DNA from 2 places in the Bradyrhizobium betae genome. Region 2 is predicted to be linked to the other one. Evidence: predicted binding sites of a transcription regulator. Region 2 holds the regulator's gene; the other holds the start of a gene.
What was found. The regulator LexA, encoded in region 2, represses DNA repair genes until DNA is damaged. The targets are predictions, from matches to a motif close to TGTTCNNNNTGTGTTCNG.
Positions count from the first base shown of each region.

Region 1 (3,205 bases), 2.7 Mb from region 2:
GCGGCTGCGAGCCGCGCCACCAGCTGCGACAGCGCGTCGGTGGCGCGCCGGCTCTTGGCCGGATACCAGATGACATAAATACCGGTCGGCCATTTCGCGTAGGCCGCCGAGAAGGCTTCGCCGAGCTTTTCGAATTCGTCCTTTGCCTCGAATGGCGGATCGATCAGCACGAGGCCGCGCCGTTCCTTCGGCGGCACGAAGGCAGGGAGCGCCACCCAGCCGTCGAGATCGACCACGCGGGCCTGTTCGTCGCGGCGCAGCACGCTGATCAGCGCCTTGCGGGCCTTAGGCTCGATCTCGCAGGCGACCATGCGGTCCTGCGGCCGCATCAGGCCGCGCGCGATCAGCGGCGATCCGGGATAGGACTTGAGCTCGGCCTTCGGATTGAAGGCGCGAACGATGTCGAGATAGGGCTTGATCAGCGCGATGGCGTCGTTCGACAGCCGCGCCTGCATCAGCCGCGCAATGCCCGTCAGCCACTCGCCGCTGCGGCGCGCCTCGTCGCTGTCGAGATCGTAGAGGCCGGCGCCGGCATGGGTGTCGATGACGCGGAACGCCCCCGGCTTGTCCTGCAGGTAGGTGATGATGCGCGCCAGCACGATGTGCTTGATGACATCGGAAAAGCTGCCGGCGTGGAAGGCGTGACGGTAGTTCATGGGAAGAGCACTACGCCACGTGAAGGCCTGAGCAAAGAGGTACGATCGCGTGTCCCGGACGCGGTGCAGCGCCACTTGGCGGTGCACCGCAGAGCCGGGACCCAGCTTCTTCTTTCGTGGTGGGCCCCGGATCAGCAGTGCACTACGCCGCGCTTCGCGGCGCATTGCACTGCATCCGGGGCATGAGAGCTGCGGCTACCCGCCCCTGATCGGCGGCATCGTGACCTGGTCGCGGCGGCAGGCGCGGCGGTCGGTGTCCTCGCAGGCGCGGAACTGCAGATCCTTGCTGAGGCAAATGCGGACTTCGGAGAGCCGCGTCCGGTTGCAGGTGACCGACACCGCTGCATTGCTCAGGCCCGGATTGGCCTTGATGAAGGCTTCCTCGACGGCGGCCGGCGCCACTGACTTGGCCTGCGACAGGTCGAGATATTCGGCCGGGATCTTCACCACGGCGCGCGCTTTGCGGATCGTCTCGAAATAATTGCGGCCGTCGAGCCCGGAGCAGGTGCCGTGCTTGTCCCACTCGTTGAAGATCAGACCGGGCGCCGGCATGAGGTCGAGCATCGAGGAGACGATGTTGCGGTTCAGCCGCGGCGAGGGCCGCTGGCAATATTCGGGGAAGCCGTTCTCATATTGCGGCCATAGCCCGTGCACCACGAAGGAATAGGGCCGTCCGCCGCACTGCATCTGCGAGCGCCCGCCGCGCTCGGCCGCCTCCTCGCAGAACGAGGGCGACCACGACAGCGACAGTACATAGAAATCGAATTCGCCGGGCGCGTTCTGTCGCTTGTCCTGGGCCTTTGCGCCGCTCGCGAGGGCGACCAGCCCGGCCGCGAGCGGCAGGGCCAGCGTCAGCGAGATCATCAGGCGCGAGAACGAATGCAATCTGGAATGAAACATGGCGACGCCCCTCAACTAGACTGTGCAATCGAGCCTAGCAGGCGATAAGAACATTTCAAGAACAAATTTCGAGAGACGTCCGCGCGGCTGCCGGATCGGTCCGAATCAGGGCTGGTCGAATTACGGCTTGGCGGCGCGGCAGGCCGGATTGTAGGCCCAGTTGCGATCGACACCGACCACGCACCATTCGACACCGTTGCCGTAGCCGGCAAAGCCGCCGTCCTCGATGATCGAGAAATGCACCTTGCGTGCCTTGCCGTCATTGAGCATGGCCTCACCGGTGCAATAGCGGCGCGGAATGTTGTCGGACTGCCAGGGCCGGAAAGCGACCTCGTGAACAGCGGCGAAGCCGGTGATCTTCAACGAGGAATTCCAGAACGAGCTTTCCTTTTCCCAGAACTGGGTGGCGATGGTCGGCAGCGCCTTGTCGCAATCGGCGACGGCGCCGTCATAGCGCGGCCCGCTCAGCCAGAAGTTCAGCTCCAGCGGATTGGCGGCCTTGGCCTCGCCGAGCGACAGCGCTCCGAACATGAGGCCGAACACGGCGGCAAAGCGGAGCGATTTCAGGGAGGGGGCGCGCATGGGCAATCCGGACAGCTGGGTCTTGAAGGTTGGACGGTGCCGCGAAGGCCGGGGCAGGTCAAGTGCAGCGCGGCAACACTTACCCAAGAGTTGACCATAACGTCGCAGCCGGCAGGGCTTCAGTTCTTTTCACTTCCCCTCCGGCACCGTAAACTGGCGCCAACCAATTGGAGTAACGGGAATGCGAATCATTGCGGCCGCGGGCATTCTTGCCTTGGGTATTATGGCGAGCCAGTCGGCGCGCGCCGATCTCCTTCCGGTGCCGCCGTTCAAGGGCAACGACACCGGCGGCATCATCGCCTATTCGATGGCGACCCAGGTCGATGCGCGTCAGGTCGCGGTCGATCACTGCGCGCGCTACGGCAAGGTCGTGAAGTTCCTGGCGGTGCAGGCCTATGAGGGCGGTTACATCTCGTTCTCCTGCCGCTGGGTGCCCTACGGCGCCGCCGAGCAGCCGATCCGCACGCTCTACTAAAGCGCTTTCTTAGCGCCGCAATCTTTCAGCCGGGAGCATCTCCTCATGACGCGCAAACTCGCTTTGCTCGGCTCGGCCCTTTGCTTCGTTCTGTCGGCAGGCGCAGCTCGTGCGGACGATCTGCCGGTGCGCAAGGCCGGTCTCTGGGAAATCAAGATGGTCAGGGCCGGCTCGCCCGTGCCCGAGATGACCATGCAGCACTGCACCGACGAGACCGTCGACAAGGAGATGAACAACAACGTCTCCCCGATGGCCAAGCAGATCTGCGCCAAGCAGGAGATCAAGAAGACGGCGACCGGCTATGTCAGCGATTCCGAGTGCAGCGTCGCCGGCATCAGTACGACCTCGCACGCCGAGATCACGGGCGATTTCAACTCGGCCTATACGGTGAAGACCTCGTCGCATGCGCAAGGCGGCGCTGTCGGCGCCGCGGGGCGCGATACCACCACGACCCTCGAAGCCAAGTGGCTCGGGGCCTGCAAGCCGGAGCAGAAGCCCGGCGACATCGTGATGCCCGGCGGCTTCAAGATGAACGTGCGCGACATCGACAAGCTGAAGAACTTGCTGCCGAAGTAGGTTCTTCCCCTCTCCC
Region 1 is NZ_CP044543.1:2,100,299-2,103,503, reverse strand. It holds gene F8237_RS10060 (23S rRNA (adenine(2030)-N(6))-methyltransferase RlmJ) at 1-656, opposite strand, end outside; gene F8237_RS10055 (ribonuclease T2 family protein) at 852-1,556, opposite strand; gene F8237_RS10050 (hypothetical protein) at 1,677-2,138, opposite strand; gene F8237_RS10045 (hypothetical protein) at 2,320-2,613, shown strand; gene F8237_RS10040 (DUF3617 domain-containing protein) at 2,659-3,189, shown strand.
Region 1: F8237_RS10055 (ribonuclease T2 family protein) is a predicted target of LexA. The motif match lies at 1,603-1,620, and genes of this name have one in related genera.

Region 2 (3,205 bases):
ACTTCTCGGAAGGCGACGTGCTGTTGCACCAGGGAGCCCGCCTCACCGAGCGCGACCTCGCGCTCGCCGCCGGCATGAATCACCCGCATTTGCCCGTCCGCCGCCGTCCGAAGGTCGCCATCCTCGCCACCGGCGACGAGCTGGTGATGCCGGGCAGCACGCCGGGTCCCGGCCAGATCGTCTATTCCAACGGCTACGCCCTGCACGCGCTCGCCCGCAGCGAGGGCGCCGACACCATCGACCTCGGTATTGCCGCCGACACGCTTGCAGCAACCACAGCCGGCATCCGGCGTGCCCGCGAGAGTGGCGCCGATATCCTGATCACGACCGGCGGTGCCTCGGTCGGCGACCATGATCTGGTCCAGCAGGCGCTGCGGGACGAAGGCGTCTCGATGGCGTTCTGGAAGATCGCGATGCGGCCGGGCAAGCCGATGATGAACGGGCGGCTCGGGTCGATGCGCGTGATCGGCCTGCCCGGCAATCCCGTGTCATCCTACGTTTGCGGCTTCCTGTTCATGGTGCCGCTGATTCGTGCGCTGTCGGGCCGTTCGGTGATTCATCATCGCCGCGAGCGCGCGGTGCTCGGCCGCGACATCGGCGCCAATGACCAGCGCGAGGATTATCTGCGCGCACGCCTCGAGTTGCGTGACGACGGCACGCTCGCTGCCATTCCCGTCAATCACCAGGATTCCTCGCTGCTTTCGAATCTCGCTGCGGCACAGGCACTTCTCGTGCGAGCGCCGTTCGCGGCGAAGGCCGAATCCGGCACGCCTTGCGAGGTGCTGCGACTGCCCGTCTGACCGCCTCGTTCGCATGCGTTCCGCGAACTTTGCAGCGTTCACGGTAAATTAAGCAGTTGCGGAACATGTATCGAACATATAGTGTCCGTTCATGATTTGTTTCGAGCATGTAGCGACTTACTGCTGAATTCAGCGTCTCGGAATCGGACGACATCAACCGGGGGATTTTGGTCGAGATGTTAACGCGCAAACAATACGAGCTTCTGCGATTCATCAGCGAACGGCTGAAGGAAAGCGGCGTGCCGCCCTCCTTCGACGAGATGAAGGACGCGCTCGATCTGCGCTCGAAATCAGGCATCCATCGCCTGATCACCGCGCTCGAGGAGCGCGGCTTCATCCGCCGGCTGCCGAACCGCGCCCGCGCCATCGAGGTGATCAAGCTGCCCGAGCTTCAGGCCGCCGCCGGCAGCCGCCGCGGCTTCACGCCGAGCGTCATCGAGGGCAATCTCGGCAAGGTGCGCACCACCTCAAGCGCATCCGCGGATGAGGGCGAGCGCCCCGTCGCCGTGCCCGTGATGGGCCGGATTGCAGCCGGCACGCCGATCGAGGCTTTGCAGACGCGCAGCCACACCATCAGCGTACCGCCTGACATGCTCGGCTCGGGCGAACATTACGCGCTGGAAGTGCGCGGCGATTCCATGGTCGAGGCTGGCATCCTCGACGGCGACATGGCGCTGATCCAGCGCAACGAGAGCGCCGACACCGGCGATATCGTCGTGGCATTGATCGACGACGAGGAAGCGACGCTCAAGCGCTTCCGCCGCCGCGGCGCCTCGATCGCTCTCGAGCCCGCCAATGCGGCCTATGAAGTGCGCATCCTGCCGCCCAACCGGGTGAAGATCCAGGGCAAGCTGATCGGGCTCTATCGCAAGTACTGAGCGAGTCCTGAGCCTGTCGCGCGACTGCCGATCGACGGCCGCGCGTTGAACGATTGGAGCGGACGATTGTCCGCTCCCGCTGGATAGTCTTTCTGGTTTCGCGCAGATTATCCGGCCCCTCTTCCAGCGCTACATCCTCGACACGCCGCACGAAGCAACGTTGCTTTGCGGCCTCAGGTTCGAGGAGAAGCCATGCGCAAGATCATCTCAAGCACGATCGCGGCGGCGCTGATCGCAGCATCAGCGTCGCAGGCCTTTGCCGCACAGGCACAGCACCCGATCCGCAAGGAGACGGTGGCCAGCCAGCCAATCCGCAATGCCCACAACGCGGTCGAGCAGCCCTCGCAACCGGGCTGGCAATATTCCGGCTGGTCGGCACCTGCTGGCCGCTGACACGCGCGGCCCTTATGCACGGAAGCAGGCATTGGTCCGGTGCATCCGGAAAAAGATAATGTGATCGCAGACTGCGGCGGCGAGCCGCAGATTTGCCTACAACCGGGCAGACGCTTGGTGCTTCCACTCTGATAGAGGCCTGTGCCTCAGAAGAGGCGCGGGCCGCTATCTCGCATGAGGAGCCCCCCGATGTGTGACTACAGCCTGCATGCCGTCGCATCGCGTCCCGCGGAAGTCGGCGAGACGATCGTCTCGACAACCTTCCGCGGCACCTCGACGCGCGGCTTTGCCTCCGCAGCAGATCCGGCCGTTGCGGTCTGCCTGTTGCCGGGAACGGAGCTCGCCTTCGCCGACAACGTCCGCTACGACAATCGCTGGATCTGGACGCGTAGCGTCAACTCCCGCGTCGGCAAGTTCGGCAAGATCGATCCGCACATTCCCGACCGTCATCATGACGCGATCGAATTCCCCGACGGCAAATACGTGCTGGTGACACAGCTCGTCGAAGGCCAGCACGCGACCGTGCTGCAACTGCCGGTGACACAGCCCCTTGGCGAGGGCAGGCCGCAGTCCAGCGCCGACGGCCGACAGAGCATCACCCGCTTGCCGATCGGCTGACGCAGCGATCCCCGGCCTTCCCTTCGGGTCGGGACACAGGATGGAAATTCCCATCGCCGGCCGAGGCCGGCGACACAGAATGGTTTGTGTCTCCAAAACCCGAGGCGGCGAAGCCAGCCCACCATCCCTCCCCGCCGCACGAAGTTTGCGCGGTCCTGCCTGAATTTTGAACGTCCGTTCCGCAAGCAAATGGCCGATGCTGTCCCGGTTGGCGTCTTGGCTGGTGTCTTGGCTCTTGGCGGCGGACACGTTCGATGAAGACCTTCATTCGCGTCGTTGAACTCTGGGTGCCCGACCGGACGCGGACGCGGCTGGAATTCGGCGGCGGCCTCTACAGCGAGGGGCTGTCAGCGTTCAAGGCCGCCAGCGAAGATTTGCGCTTCGGATATGACGAGGGCCTTCCCGGCAAGGCCTGGGCCTGCGGCCATCCCGTGATCCTCACCAAATTCGCCAACTCCTATTTCAAGCGGACCGATCAGGCGCTGGCGGCCGGCCTGACCTGCGGCGTGGCGGTGC
Region 2 is NZ_CP044543.1:6,549,135-6,552,339, reverse strand. It holds gene F8237_RS31570 (molybdopterin molybdotransferase MoeA) at 1-800, shown strand, start outside; gene lexA (transcriptional repressor LexA) at 977-1,678, shown strand; gene F8237_RS31560 (hypothetical protein) at 1,871-2,071, shown strand; gene F8237_RS36155 (hypothetical protein) at 2,261-2,689, shown strand; gene F8237_RS31550 (GAF domain-containing protein) at 2,944-3,205, shown strand, end outside.